4 regions of the Turicibacter sanguinis genome follow, and region 1 is predicted to be linked to each of the others. Evidence: a T-box and tRNA genes for the amino acid it is inferred to sense, from the RefSeq annotation. Region 1 holds a T-box; the other regions hold tRNA genes.
The links. The T-box of region 1 lies ahead of pheS (phenylalanine--tRNA ligase subunit alpha). A T-box ahead of a tRNA ligase gene usually reads a tRNA of that ligase, here a tRNA-Phe.

Region 1 (3,266 bases):
TCAGATGTGATTAAACAATTAGAAACTTTATATCCAAAACATTTAGCGGCGTTTGATAAAGACCCAAATGGATTACATATTGGAAATGTCAATCGTCCGTTAACAAAAGTTTTAGTCACACTTGATGTGACGAAATCTGTCGTTGAAGAAGCGATTGAAAAAGGAGCGAACTTAATTGTTGCTCATCATCCATTCATTTTTCGTCCTTTAGCGAATATTAATACCAATACGCCAAAAGGAAAAATTGTTGAACTTTGTATTAAACATGATATTTGTGTTTATGCGATGCATACTAATTTTGATATTGCGAAAAATGGGATGAATGATTGTTTAGCTCAAACCATCGGTTTAGAAAATATTCAACCGTTAATTCCAACCAAACGTGAAGAATATTCTAAATTAGTCATCTATACACCAGCTACTCACAGTGATTCGATTCGTCAAGTGATGTCAGAAGCGGGTGTTGGGCAAATCGGAAATTATTCTCATTGTACCTTTGCGAGTACGGGAATTGGTTCATTTAAACCGCTTGATGGAAGTCAACCGTTTTTAGGAAATGTAAATGAAGTAGAATTGATTGAAGAAGTAAAATTAGAAGGGGTTATTCCGACCGCTTTAGTTGGAAGCGCCATTGCAAAAATTAAATCGGTCCATCCATATGAGGAAATGGCGTATGATGTCTATGCCTTAAATGTGACGATGCCTGATGCTCAGTATGGACTGGGACGTATGGGACAAGTTCCGACCCCTTTAAAAGCTGTTGATTATATTAAACACGTCAAAAAGTCATTAAAGATTGAAAATGCACGTTTTGTCGGGTCACTAGATAAAACCATTAAAACAGTCGCTATCATTGGTGGTAGTGGGGCAAGTTATATCGGACCTGTCAAAGCGAAAAAAGTAGATTTATTTATTACAGGTGATGTTGGATTCCACGATGCTCAAGATGCACAGGATAGGGGCTTAAATGTCTTAGATGTTGGTCACCATGCAGAGTATGTAATGAAAGAGCACGTTGCTGCTATTTTAAATGAGTTGTTTGGAGAGATTGCAACTGCATCCGTGATTAGTACGGAACCCTTCCAATTTGTTTAAAATGAATAAATCACATAAAATATTGTCTTTTTTAGGTTCAATGTATATAATAGAACTAAGAAAAAATAAAAAAACGTTGAATGAGGCATAGTAGTGAGGACTAGCTATTCAGGGAGAGAATATCGTAGACTGAAAGTATTCTTATAGAGATAGCTCATGAATTCACCTTATGAGTGGTGCTAATCACACCCGGGAACTCCCCGTTATCTGTTTTGAGTGGACAAGTCAATGATTTGTCAATAAAGGTGGTACCGCGTGTGAAACGTCCTTTTTTAAGGACGTTTTTTTATTTTTAAAAAATAAGTTTGGAGGAATCGTCATGCTAAATCGATTAAAAGAGTTACAAATCGAAGCAATTAATGAAGTATCAAATACGACGGATTTAAAAGAGTTAAATGATCTTCGTGTTAAATATCTTGGTAAAAAAGGTCCAATCCAAGAAGTAATGAAAAATATGAAAGATATGCAACCTGAAGAACGTAAAAGTGCAGGAGCTGTTTCAAATGAAGTAAAAAATGCAATCTCAGCAGCGATTGAAACAAAAAAAGAAGAGTTAGAGGCTTTAGCGATTCAACAAAAATTAGCAAATGAAACGATCGACGTGACATTACCAGGTCGTACAGTAAACATTGGAGTAACGCACCCATTACAGGCGGTGACAAATGAATTAGAATCATTATTTATTTCAATGGGATATACGGTAGAAGAAGGACCAGAAGTTGAATGGGATCATTATAACTTCGAACTTTTAAACTTACCTAAAGGTCATCCAGCTCGTGATATGCAAGATTCATTCTATATTACAGAAGAATCATTATTACGTACGCATACATCACCTGTTCAAGCACGCGTTTTAGAAGCAGCGAAAGGAAAAGGTCCAATTAAAATTATCTGTCCAGGTAAAGTATACCGTCGTGATGATGATGATGCGACTCACTCACATCAATTTACACAAATTGAAGGATTAGTAGTTGATACTGATGTAACAATGGCTGATTTAAAAGGAACATTACTTGAACTTGCACGTCAAATGTTTGGTCAAGATCGCGAAATCCGTTTACGCCCATCATTCTTCCCATTCACTGAACCATCAGTTGAAGTGGACGTAACATGCTCAAAATGTGGTGGATGTGGATGTAACATTTGTAAAGGTACAGGATGGATTGAAATTTTAGGAGCAGGTATGGTTCATCCAAACGTATTAGAAATGTCTGGATTTGACTCAAAAGTATATCAAGGATTTGCCTTTGGTATTGGAGCAGAACGTATTGCAATGCTTAAATACGGAATTGAAGATATCCGTAACTTCTATACAAATGATTTAAGATTTATCAATCAATTTAAATAAGACATTTTTAATAGGAATTGGAGGCTATAACATGTTAGTTTCAGTAAATTGGTTAAATCAATATGTCAATATTAGCGATATTGATCCAAAAGAATTAGCAGAGCGTATTACACGCACAGGAATCGAAGTAGAATCAGTAAACATCTTATCAGATGCAACAAATATTGTTATTGGTCATGTTTTAGAACGTGTTCAACATCCAAATGCCGATAAATTATCGGTTTGCCAAGTAGATGTTGGAGGAGAAGAAGGGGTTCTTCAAATCGTTTGTGGAGCGAAAAACGTAGCTGCGGGACAAAAAATTATTGTCGCTAAACCAGGAGCTGTTTTACCAGGAAACTTCAAAATTAAACGTTCTAAATTACGCGGTGAAGAATCAAACGGAATGTGCTGTTCATTAAAAGAATTAGGAATTGAGCAAAAATTAGTTCCAACAGCTTATGCTGAAGGAATCTTCGTTTGTGCGGATGATGCACCGGTTGGAATGGATGCATTAGAATATTTAAAATTCAATGATACGGTTATTGAATTAGGATTAACACCTAACCGTATGGATTGTTTATCTATGTATGGAGTGGCTTACGAAGTTGGAGCTATTTTATCACGTGAGGTTAAATTTGAAGAGGTTTCTGTTAACGAAGTAGCAGAAGCAGCTAAAGATTTAATCAAAGTAACATCTAACACAGAAAAATCACCAGCTTATTTAACACGCGTGGTGAAAAATGTTGAAATTAAGGAATCTCCACAATGGTTACAAGCGATGTTAATCGCAGCAGGGATGCGTCCGAAAAATAACGTAGTCGATGTCACAAACTTCGTCATG
Region 2 (3,266 bases), 1.1 Mb from region 1:
GAATTTTAAAAAGTATTTGACAAAAGAGATGTTGGTTGATAAAATAATCGAGTAACTTCTTGAAAAAAACTTTTTTCAAAAAAACTCTTGACGAAAACAAGTTGAGATGATAGAATAACGAAGTCGCAAAACGGAAAATAAAAGGCCCGTTGGTGAAGCGGTTTAACACACATGCCTTTCACGCATGCATACACGGGTTCGAATCCCGTACGGGTCACCATTTAAAATTAGATAGAAATATCTGCATGGAGGATTAGCTCAGCTGGGAGAGCATCTGCCTTACAAGCAGAGGGTCGGCGGTTCGAGCCCGTCATCCTCCACCATAATTAAATAAAAAAAAGATGCCGAAATAGCTCAATTGGTAGAGCAACTGACTTGTAATCAGTAGGTTGCGGGTTCAAGTCCTGCTTTCGGCACCATCTGGTGGGGTAGCGAAGTGGCTAAACGCGGCGGACTGTAAATCCGCTCTCTCCGAGTTCGGCGGTTCGAATCCGTCCCCCACCACCATTTTGAAAATGGGCTATAGCCAAGCGGTAAGGCAACGGACTTTGACTCCGTCATGCGCTGGTTCGAATCCAGCTAGCCCAGCCATTAAAAGTCCTGCTAGCTCAGTTGGTAGAGCATCTGACTTTTAATCAGAGGGTCAGAGGTTCGAGTCCTCTGCAGGACACCATTTTAAAAAAAAGAATAAACATTTATGGATAAATAAATGCCTGGGTGGCGGAACTGGTAGACGCACAGGACTTAAAATCCTGCGGGTGGTGACACCCGTGCCGGTTCGATTCCGGCCCTAGGCACCAACTTAATAGCGCCCATAGCTCAATTGGATAGAGCGTTTGACTACGGATCAAAAGGTTAGGGGTTCGACTCCTCTTGGGCGCGCCATAAAACGGGAAGTGGCTCAGCTTGGTAGAGCACCTGGTTTGGGACCAGGGGGTCGCAGGTTCGAATCCTGTCTTCCCGACCATTAATCAAATAAAAAAAATAATAAAATGGCGGAGTAGCTCAACTGGCTAGAGCGTACGGTTCATACCCGTGAGGTTGGGGGTTCGAGTCCCTCCTCCGCTACCAACTAATATGTGGAGGAATACCCAAGTCCGGCTGAAGGGATCGGTCTTGAAAACCGACAGTACGTGAGAGCGTAGCGGGGGTTCGAATCCCTCTTCCTCCGCCATATTAATTAAATAACATCGCGGGGTGGAGCAGTTGGTAGCTCGTCGGGCTCATAACCCGAAGGTCGCAGGTTCAAGTCCTGTCCCCGCAACCAAAAGGTCCAGTGGTGTAGCGGTTAACATGCCTGCCTGTCACGCAGGAGATCGCGGGTTCGATTCCCGTCTGGACCGCCATTTAAATAGGCTTGGTAGCTCAGTCGGTAGAGCAAAGGACTGAAAATCCTTGTGTCGGCGGTTCGATTCCGTCCCAAGCCACCATTTGGAGGATTAGCTCAGCTGGGAGAGCATCTGCCTTACAAGCAGAGGGTCGGCGGTTCGAGCCCGTCATCCTCCACCATAAAAGTCCTGCTAGCTCAGTTGGTAGAGCATCTGACTTTTAATCAGAGGGTCAGAGGTTCGAGTCCTCTGCAGGACACCATTTTTGAAAATAGGCGCGTGCCTGAAATAATGAAATGCCTGGGTGGCGGAACTGGTAGACGCACAGGACTTAAAATCCTGCGGGTGGTGACACCCGTGCCGGTTCGATTCCGGCCCTAGGCACCAAATATAATCTAGTGATGATGGCAAGGAGGTCACACCTGTTCCCATACCGAACACAGAAGTTAAGCTCCTTAGCGCCGAGGGTAGTACGCAAGTGCGAGAGTAGGACGTTGCTAGGTTGTACAATGCCTCAATAGCTCAGTTGGTTAGAGCACTTGACTGTTAATCAAGGGGTCCTAGGTTCGAGTCCTAGTTGGGGCGCCATTATAATAATGGCCCGTTGGTGAAGCGGTTTAACACACATGCCTTTCACGCATGCATACACGGGTTCGAATCCCGTACGGGTCACCATTTATTAGTGCCGAAATAGCTCAATTGGTAGAGCAACTGACTTGTAATCAGTAGGTTGCGGGTTCAAGTCCTGCTTTCGGCACCATTAATTTAATAGGGGTGTAGTTTAACGGTAGAACAGCGGTCTCCAAAACCGTTAGCGTGGGTTCGATTCCTGCCACCCCTGCCATGGCGATTGTGGCGAAGTGGTTAACGCACCGGATTGTGGCTCCGGCATTCGTGGGTTCGATTCCCATCAGTCGCCCCATAAATTAGTAGATAACATCCTTAAAGGATGTTTTTTTTATGCTTGGCATTATTTATATATATTATGAGAAAATTTGATATAATATAAGATAATGTAAGGTAATTTTAAGGAGGTTATATGATGAAGGTTGTTATTATTGGTGGTGTTGCAGCTGGAATGAGTGCTGCTGCAAAATTAAAGCGTTCAAATAAAGATGCAAGTATAACAGTATATGAAAAATCAAAACATGTTTCATTTGGAGCATGTGGTTTACCTTATTTTGTCGGAAATTTCTTTGAAGATTCTCAAAATATGATTGCAAGAACAGTAGAGCAATTCAATTCCTCAGGAATTTCTGTTCATCCAGAACATGAAGTATTAAAAGTAGATGTAGATAATAAAGTTGTAACTGTAAAAAATTTAACAACAAATGAAGTGTTTGACGATTACTATGATCGATTAATGGTTGCAACAGGAGCAAGTGCCATTATCCCTCCAATTCAAAATGTAAATCTTAAACATGTTTACACTTTAAAAAGCATGGAAGACGGTCATGATTTAAAACAAGCAATGCAAAATTCTGATTTAAATCGTGTTGCGATTGTAGGAGCAGGGTTTATTGGGCTTGAGGTTGTTGAAGCGGCTAAGCAATATGGAAAAGAAGTTCATGTTTTCCAATTAAATGATCGTGTTCTGGTTGATACTTTTGATAAAGAAATAACAGATATTCTAGAAGAAGAGCTAAGAGCTCACAATGTTCATCTGCATTTAGCTCAAACAGTTACAGCTTTAGAAGGTCAAGAATATGTAACTAAAATTCAAACTAAAGATGAAAGTTATGATGTCGATATTGTTGTCTTAACTGCTGGTGTACGACCGAATACTGAATTTTTAGTAGATACAGGAATTAAAATGCTCCGTAATGGTGCCATTATCATTGATCAAGAGGGGCGTACTTCAATTGAAGATATTTACGCAGCTGGTGATTGTGCAAGTATCAATCATATTTTGAAATCTGAACCGGCTTATATTCCATT
Region 3 (3,266 bases), 1.1 Mb from region 1:
GAATTCTGGGATTGTTTGATGTTTTTTGTCGTAATATAACATTTTTTTATAATTAAAAGTTAAATCAATCACTAGACTTTATTAAAGAGAAAAATTTAAGCATTTTTTTGCATTAAGTGAAATAAAATTCATGTTTATATTAATCGGAATTTCCACTCCTATCATGATATTCTCTCTCTTAACAACCGTATATCCAACATTAAATGAAACTTTTAGAAACTCACTCTTTCAAATTATTTCAGCCATTTCAACAACTAGCTATGCAACCGTATCCTTTAACGACTGGACTCCATTTGCGCTTTTCTTAATGATAATTCTCATGATTATGAGCGGGGGAGCAGGTTCAACATCCGGTGATATAAAACTCTATCGTATCTTACTTTTATGTAAACAATGTATCTAGAATCTAGAATCTAAAAATGAAATTTAAATCAGAATTTTTTATTAAGGAAGACACACTCCTCAAACCGGAAGGAAAAATATTTTTAGAATCATCTTTCATTATTGAAGCTTCTACCTATGCTTTCGCCTATCTAATTCTCTTACTGATAGGTACTTTCATTTTTTTAGTATAGGGTTATCCACTTCAATCCTCATTATTTGAATTTTCATCAGCACTTAAAACCAATGGACTATCTATCGGTATTACTTCTGCCACAACTCCACCGTCATCTTATGGACTGAGATAATTGGGATGATGTTTGGCCAACTTGAAATCTGGGTGATTGTAATTGCTATTATTAAAATTTTTAGACAAAAGTAAAAGGAGTATATCTACAATATACTCCTTTTACTTGAACTAAATATACTCATTTTCTATTAAATAAACAATCTCAGTCGTTGCAGAATTTGAAAAAAACGATTTTTCTTGTTGTTCAATCAAAACATGACCTGCAAACATCACTATAACTAAAAGAACCATTAAAATACCTAAAAAAATCCATCTAGACCAACTTGATTGATAAGATGGTCTTTTCTTATTACGCTTATTAGAATTTATTTCAATCTCATTATCCGAATCATAGTCAATCAATACTCCTGCTTCTTCCAAGTCCTTTTTATTAAATTCTTCAACAGTTACATCTAAAGCGCAGGAATTGATAGAAATTATCTCACCTTTTTCCATCTTCTATCCCTCCTATACTATTTAGTATATAAAAAATAAGAAAATAGGTGATATAAAAGTAAATCTTTCACTATTTAACTAAATAAAAAAACATCCTTTAAGGATGTTATCTACTAATTTATGGGGCGACTGATGGGAATCGAACCCACGAATGCCGGAGCCACAATCCGGTGCGTTAACCACTTCGCCACAATCGCCATGGCAGGGGTGGCAGGAATCGAACCCACGCTAACGGTTTTGGAGACCGCTGTTCTACCGTTAAACTACACCCCTATTAAATTAATGGTGCCGAAAGCAGGACTTGAACCCGCAACCTACTGATTACAAGTCAGTTGCTCTACCAATTGAGCTATTTCGGCACTAATAAATGGTGACCCGTACGGGATTCGAACCCGTGTATGCATGCGTGAAAGGCATGTGTGTTAAACCGCTTCACCAACGGGCCATTATTATAATGGCGCCCCAACTAGGACTCGAACCTAGGACCCCTTGATTAACAGTCAAGTGCTCTAACCAACTGAGCTATTGAGGCATTGTACAACCTAGCAACGTCCTACTCTCGCACTTGCGTACTACCCTCGGCGCTAAGGAGCTTAACTTCTGTGTTCGGTATGGGAACAGGTGTGACCTCCTTGCCATCATCACTAGATTATATTTGGTGCCTAGGGCCGGAATCGAACCGGCACGGGTGTCACCACCCGCAGGATTTTAAGTCCTGTGCGTCTACCAGTTCCGCCACCCAGGCATTTCATTATTTCAGGCACGCGCCTATTTTCAAAAATGGTGTCCTGCAGAGGACTCGAACCTCTGACCCTCTGATTAAAAGTCAGATGCTCTACCAACTGAGCTAGCAGGACTTTTATGGTGGAGGATGACGGGCTCGAACCGCCGACCCTCTGCTTGTAAGGCAGATGCTCTCCCAGCTGAGCTAATCCTCCAAATGGTGGCTTGGGACGGAATCGAACCGCCGACACAAGGATTTTCAGTCCTTTGCTCTACCGACTGAGCTACCAAGCCTATTTAAATGGCGGTCCAGACGGGAATCGAACCCGCGATCTCCTGCGTGACAGGCAGGCATGTTAACCGCTACACCACTGGACCTTTTGGTTGCGGGGACAGGACTTGAACCTGCGACCTTCGGGTTATGAGCCCGACGAGCTACCAACTGCTCCACCCCGCGATGTTATTTAATTAATATGGCGGAGGAAGAGGGATTCGAACCCCCGCTACGCTCTCACGTACTGTCGGTTTTCAAGACCGATCCCTTCAGCCGGACTTGGGTATTCCTCCACATATTAGTTGGTAGCGGAGGAGGGACTCGAACCCCCAACCTCACGGGTATGAACCGTACGCTCTAGCCAGTTGAGCTACTCCGCCATTTTATTATTTTTTTTATTTAATTGGTGGAGACTAGGGGGATCGAACCCCTGACCTCCTGCGTGCAAGGCAGGCGCTCTCCCAGCTGAGCTAAGTCCCCTGGGTATTTAATTAATGGTCGGGAAGACAGGATTCGAACCTGCGACCCCCTGGTCCCAAACCAGGTGCTCTACCAAGCTGAGCCACTTCCCGTTTTATGGCGCGCCCAAGAGGAGTCGAACCCCTAACCTTTTGATCCGTAGTCAAACGCTCTATCCAATTGAGCTATGGGCGCTATTAAGTTGGTGCCTAGGGCCGGAATCGAACCGGCACGGGTGTCACCACCCGCAGGATTTTAAGTCCTGTGCGTCTACCAGTTCCGCCACCCAGGCATTTATTTATCCATAAATGTTTATTCTTTTTTTTAAAATGGTGTCCTGCAGAGGACTCGAACCTCTGACCCTCTGATTAAAAGTCAGATGCTCTACCAACTGAGCTAGCAGGACTTTTAATGGCTGGGCTAGCTGGATTCGAACCAGCGCATGACGGAGTCAAAGTCCGTTGCCTTACCGCTTGGCTATAGCCCATTTTCAAAATGGTGGTGGGGGACGGATTCGAACCGCCGAACTCGGAGAGAGCGGATTTACAGTCCGCCGCGTTTAGCCACTTCGCTACCCCACCAGATGGTGCCGAAAGCAGGACTTGAACCCGCAACCTACTGATTACAAGTCAGTTGCTCTACCAATTGAGCTATTTCGGCATCTTTTTTATTTAATTATGGTGG
Region 4 (3,266 bases), 1.3 Mb from region 1:
AATTTGACCTTCTGGGTTAACGATGAATGTTCCACGTAAAGCTAAACCTTCTTCTTCAATCATAACACCAAATCCACGAGCTAAAGTTCCAGTTGGATCTGCTAACATTGGATATTTGATTTTTGCAATTGTTTCAGAAGCATCAGCCCATGCTTTATGAACGAAGTGAGTATCTGTAGATACAGAATATACTTCACATCCCATTTCTTGGAATTTAGAATAGTTATCTGCTAAATCTCCTAATTCAGTTGGACAAACGAAAGTGAAATCTGCTGGATAGAAGAAGAATACAGACCATTGTCCTTTAATTGTTTCGTTAGTTACTTCTTTGAATTCACCATTGTGATAAGCTTGAACTTTAAAATCTACTACTTGAGTATTGATTAATGACATTGTAATCCCTCCAAATTCATTATAGTAATAATTACTGATATTGTTATTATATATTAAGCAATTTAAAAAGTCAAATATAATGATTAAAATAATAATAATTTTTTAAAATCATATTTATATATCAGTCCAAGATATTAGGGGTTATCGTATCTGTATTAAGTTTCAGGATAATTTTATTTATTCCTGATTTTCAGTAATAAGAAATTTAGTTGATATAAAAAAGACATCATAACGATGTCTTTTCCTAATAACCTTATTATTCAAACTACTAGAAATAATAAACATAAAATATTTATCTAGAATCCATTGCTCATTCTCTCCACCACAATGTGTTTTCCATATATTAACATAGTTAGATTAACTCTCCTATCCTATTACAATGTTATTGATTAAAACCATATTGAAAGAATAAATTTTGATATTTTATTCATATTGTAATAGAAAATTTTTAAATATTAAAAATAAAGATTATTTAAAAGAGTTTAAATTAAATAGGCTCACTAGCTTTATATTTAAAGAAAGTATATCTTATCAATCCATATTCGTCTTAAAAGTCTCTCTTGTTGAAAAGAACTATTACATTTTTTATAAAATATAATATGGTATTACTTTGAAAACTCAAAAAAAATACCAGAGTCAAAATTATGCACCATCATAAAGTCTATCCTACACTCAACAGTTAATCCATTTATAGCTTTTATGAGTCTCAGGATTTCACTTAAAGTCATTCACTGTAAATAGATTATACTTTAACCGACAGCACTATTTAAAAAAGAATAAAAAAAGACTAGTTCTTAATAAAACTAGTCTTTTTTTATATGCTATAGTATTTAATTTTCTAAACAAAAAAAATGATAACCAATTATCATTTTAATCATTAATATGGTGCGGGTGACAGGAGTTGAACCTGCACACCAAAGGTACTAGAGCCTAAATCTAGCGCGTCTGCCAATTCCGCCACACCCGCATCTATAAATGGTGTCCTGCAGAGGACTCGAACCTCTGACCCTCTGATTAAAAGTCAGATGCTCTACCAACTGAGCTAGCAGGACTTTTATGGTGGAGGATGACGGGCTCGAACCGCCGACCCTCTGCTTGTAAGGCAGATGCTCTCCCAGCTGAGCTAATCCTCCAAATGGTGGCTTGGGACGGAATCGAACCGCCGACACAAGGATTTTCAGTCCTTTGCTCTACCGACTGAGCTACCAAGCCTATTCAAATGGCGGTCCAGACGGGAATCGAACCCGCGATCTCCTGCGTGACAGGCAGGCATGTTAACCGCTACACCACTGGACCTTTTTGGTTGCGGGGACAGGACTTGAACCTGCGACCTTCGGGTTATGAGCCCGACGAGCTACCAACTGCTCCACCCCGCGATGTTATTTAATTAATATGGCGGAGGAAGAGGGATTCGAACCCCCGCTACGCTCTCACGTACTGTCGGTTTTCAAGACCGATCCCTTCAGCCGGACTTGGGTATTCCTCCGTATAACTAAAACTAATTGGTGGACCCTGTAGGACTCGAACCTACGACCGATCGGTTATGAGCCGATAGCTCTAACCAACTGAGCTAAGGGTCCGGGTCTTACTATTAATTCTATCTGGTAGCGGAGGAGGGACTCGAACCCCCAACCTCACGGGTATGAACCGTACGCTCTAGCCAGTTGAGCTACTCCGCCATCATGATTATTCTATTTTTAAAATTGGTGGAGACTAGGGGGATCGAACCCCTGACCTCCTGCGTGCAAGGCAGGCGCTCTCCCAGCTGAGCTAAGTCCCCTGGGTATTTAATTAATGGTCGGGAAGACAGGATTCGAACCTGCGACCCCCTGGTCCCAAACCAGGTGCTCTACCAAGCTGAGCCACTTCCCGTTTTTATGGCGCGCCCAAGAGGAGTCGAACCCCTAACCTTTTGATCCGTAGTCAAACGCTCTATCCAATTGAGCTATGGGCGCTATTAAGTTGGTGCCTAGGGCCGGAATCGAACCGGCACGGGTGTCACCACCCGCAGGATTTTAAGTCCTGTGCGTCTACCAGTTCCGCCACCCAGGCATTTATTTATCCATAAATGTTTATTCTTTTTTTCAAAAAAATGGTGTCCTGCAGAGGACTCGAACCTCTGACCCTCTGATTAAAAGTCAGATGCTCTACCAACTGAGCTAGCAGGACTTTTAATGGCTGGGCTAGCTGGATTCGAACCAGCGCATGACGGAGTCAAAGTCCGTTGCCTTACCGCTTGGCTATAGCCCATTTTCAAAGTGGTGGTGGGGGACGGATTCGAACCGCCGAACTCGGAGAGAGCGGATTTACAGTCCGCCGCGTTTAGCCACTTCGCTACCCCACCAGATGGTGCCGAAAGCAGGACTTGAACCCGCAACCTACTGATTACAAGTCAGTTGCTCTACCAATTGAGCTATTTCGGCATCTTTTTTATTTAATTATGGTGGAGGATGACGGGCTCGAACCGCCGACCCTCTGCTTGTAAGGCAGATGCTCTCCCAGCTGAGCTAATCCTCCATGCAGATATTTCTATCTAATTTTAAATGGTGACCCGTACGGGATTCGAACCCGTGTATGCATGCGTGAAAGGCATGTGTGTTAAACCGCTTCACCAACGGGCCATTATTATAATGGCGCCCCAACTAGGACTCGAACCTAGGACCCCTTGATTAACAGTCAAGTGCTCTAACCAACTGAGCTATTGAGGCTGGTTTATGGTGGCCCAGCAACGTCCTACTCTCGCACTTGCGTACTACCCTCGGCGCTAAGGAGCTTAACTTCTGTGTTCGGTATGGGAACAGGTGTGCCCTCCTTGCCATCGTCACTAGACCTTTTGGAGATTCTTTCGTTAATCTTCCAAAACTAGATATCTT

Region 2: it encodes a tRNA-Phe, which carries the amino acid that the T-box ahead of pheS (phenylalanine--tRNA ligase subunit alpha) is inferred to sense. The anticodon was not compared.
Region 3: it encodes a tRNA-Phe, which carries the amino acid that the T-box ahead of pheS (phenylalanine--tRNA ligase subunit alpha) is inferred to sense. The anticodon was not compared.
Region 4: it encodes a tRNA-Phe, which carries the amino acid that the T-box ahead of pheS (phenylalanine--tRNA ligase subunit alpha) is inferred to sense. The anticodon was not compared.

Annotation. Positions count from the first base shown of each region.
Region 1 is NZ_CP053187.1:1,996,840-2,000,105, forward strand. It holds gene HLK68_RS09625 (Nif3-like dinuclear metal center hexameric protein) at 1-1,095, shown strand, start outside; T-box leader at 1,163-1,368, shown strand; gene pheS (phenylalanine--tRNA ligase subunit alpha) at 1,415-2,443, shown strand; gene pheT (phenylalanine--tRNA ligase subunit beta) at 2,475-3,266, shown strand, end outside.
Region 2 is NZ_CP053187.1:105,963-109,228, reverse strand. It holds tRNA gene HLK68_RS00715 (tRNA-Glu) at 144-220, shown strand; tRNA gene HLK68_RS00710 (tRNA-Val) at 248-323, shown strand; tRNA gene HLK68_RS00705 (tRNA-Thr) at 344-419, shown strand; tRNA gene HLK68_RS00700 (tRNA-Tyr) at 423-507, shown strand; tRNA gene HLK68_RS00695 (tRNA-Gln) at 517-591, shown strand; tRNA gene HLK68_RS00690 (tRNA-Lys) at 598-673, shown strand; tRNA gene HLK68_RS00685 (tRNA-Leu) at 712-800, shown strand; tRNA gene HLK68_RS00680 (tRNA-Arg) at 809-885, shown strand; tRNA gene HLK68_RS00675 (tRNA-Pro) at 891-967, shown strand; tRNA gene HLK68_RS00670 (tRNA-Met) at 995-1,071, shown strand; tRNA gene HLK68_RS00665 (tRNA-Ser) at 1,082-1,174, shown strand; tRNA gene HLK68_RS00660 (tRNA-Met) at 1,192-1,267, shown strand; tRNA gene HLK68_RS00655 (tRNA-Asp) at 1,271-1,346, shown strand; tRNA gene HLK68_RS00650 (tRNA-Phe) at 1,355-1,430, shown strand; tRNA gene HLK68_RS00645 (tRNA-Val) at 1,434-1,509, shown strand; tRNA gene HLK68_RS00640 (tRNA-Lys) at 1,515-1,590, shown strand; tRNA gene HLK68_RS00635 (tRNA-Leu) at 1,627-1,715, shown strand; rRNA gene rrf (5S ribosomal RNA) at 1,723-1,831, shown strand; tRNA gene HLK68_RS00625 (tRNA-Asn) at 1,840-1,916, shown strand; tRNA gene HLK68_RS00620 (tRNA-Glu) at 1,927-2,003, shown strand; tRNA gene HLK68_RS00615 (tRNA-Thr) at 2,013-2,088, shown strand; tRNA gene HLK68_RS00610 (tRNA-Trp) at 2,099-2,172, shown strand; tRNA gene HLK68_RS00605 (tRNA-His) at 2,175-2,250, shown strand; gene HLK68_RS00600 (CoA-disulfide reductase) at 2,371-3,266, shown strand, end outside.
Region 3 is NZ_CP053187.1:101,712-104,977, forward strand. It holds gene HLK68_RS14770 (potassium transporter TrkG) at 164-403, shown strand; gene HLK68_RS00475 (hypothetical protein) at 800-1,126, opposite strand; tRNA gene HLK68_RS00480 (tRNA-His) at 1,248-1,323, opposite strand; tRNA gene HLK68_RS00485 (tRNA-Trp) at 1,326-1,399, opposite strand; tRNA gene HLK68_RS00490 (tRNA-Thr) at 1,410-1,485, opposite strand; tRNA gene HLK68_RS00495 (tRNA-Glu) at 1,495-1,571, opposite strand; tRNA gene HLK68_RS00500 (tRNA-Asn) at 1,582-1,658, opposite strand; rRNA gene rrf (5S ribosomal RNA) at 1,667-1,775, opposite strand; tRNA gene HLK68_RS00510 (tRNA-Leu) at 1,783-1,871, opposite strand; tRNA gene HLK68_RS00515 (tRNA-Lys) at 1,908-1,983, opposite strand; tRNA gene HLK68_RS00520 (tRNA-Val) at 1,989-2,064, opposite strand; tRNA gene HLK68_RS00525 (tRNA-Phe) at 2,068-2,143, opposite strand; tRNA gene HLK68_RS00530 (tRNA-Asp) at 2,152-2,227, opposite strand; tRNA gene HLK68_RS00535 (tRNA-Met) at 2,231-2,306, opposite strand; tRNA gene HLK68_RS00540 (tRNA-Ser) at 2,324-2,416, opposite strand; tRNA gene HLK68_RS00545 (tRNA-Met) at 2,427-2,503, opposite strand; tRNA gene HLK68_RS00550 (tRNA-Ala) at 2,528-2,603, opposite strand; tRNA gene HLK68_RS00555 (tRNA-Pro) at 2,619-2,695, opposite strand; tRNA gene HLK68_RS00560 (tRNA-Arg) at 2,701-2,777, opposite strand; tRNA gene HLK68_RS00565 (tRNA-Leu) at 2,786-2,874, opposite strand; tRNA gene HLK68_RS00570 (tRNA-Lys) at 2,913-2,988, opposite strand; tRNA gene HLK68_RS00575 (tRNA-Gln) at 2,995-3,069, opposite strand; tRNA gene HLK68_RS00580 (tRNA-Tyr) at 3,079-3,163, opposite strand; tRNA gene HLK68_RS00585 (tRNA-Thr) at 3,167-3,242, opposite strand; tRNA gene HLK68_RS00590 (tRNA-Val) at 3,261-3,266, opposite strand, start outside.
Region 4 is NZ_CP053187.1:676,741-680,006, forward strand. It holds gene ahpC (alkyl hydroperoxide reductase subunit C) at 1-393, opposite strand, end outside; tRNA gene HLK68_RS03285 (tRNA-Leu) at 1,277-1,360, opposite strand; tRNA gene HLK68_RS03290 (tRNA-Lys) at 1,370-1,445, opposite strand; tRNA gene HLK68_RS03295 (tRNA-Val) at 1,451-1,526, opposite strand; tRNA gene HLK68_RS03300 (tRNA-Phe) at 1,530-1,605, opposite strand; tRNA gene HLK68_RS03305 (tRNA-Asp) at 1,614-1,689, opposite strand; tRNA gene HLK68_RS03310 (tRNA-Met) at 1,694-1,769, opposite strand; tRNA gene HLK68_RS03315 (tRNA-Ser) at 1,787-1,879, opposite strand; tRNA gene HLK68_RS03320 (tRNA-Ile) at 1,897-1,973, opposite strand; tRNA gene HLK68_RS03325 (tRNA-Met) at 1,996-2,072, opposite strand; tRNA gene HLK68_RS03330 (tRNA-Ala) at 2,098-2,173, opposite strand; tRNA gene HLK68_RS03335 (tRNA-Pro) at 2,189-2,265, opposite strand; tRNA gene HLK68_RS03340 (tRNA-Arg) at 2,272-2,348, opposite strand; tRNA gene HLK68_RS03345 (tRNA-Leu) at 2,357-2,445, opposite strand; tRNA gene HLK68_RS03350 (tRNA-Lys) at 2,487-2,562, opposite strand; tRNA gene HLK68_RS03355 (tRNA-Gln) at 2,569-2,643, opposite strand; tRNA gene HLK68_RS03360 (tRNA-Tyr) at 2,653-2,737, opposite strand; tRNA gene HLK68_RS03365 (tRNA-Thr) at 2,741-2,816, opposite strand; tRNA gene HLK68_RS03370 (tRNA-Val) at 2,835-2,910, opposite strand; tRNA gene HLK68_RS03375 (tRNA-Glu) at 2,938-3,014, opposite strand; tRNA gene HLK68_RS03380 (tRNA-Asn) at 3,025-3,101, opposite strand; rRNA gene rrf (5S ribosomal RNA) at 3,114-3,222, opposite strand.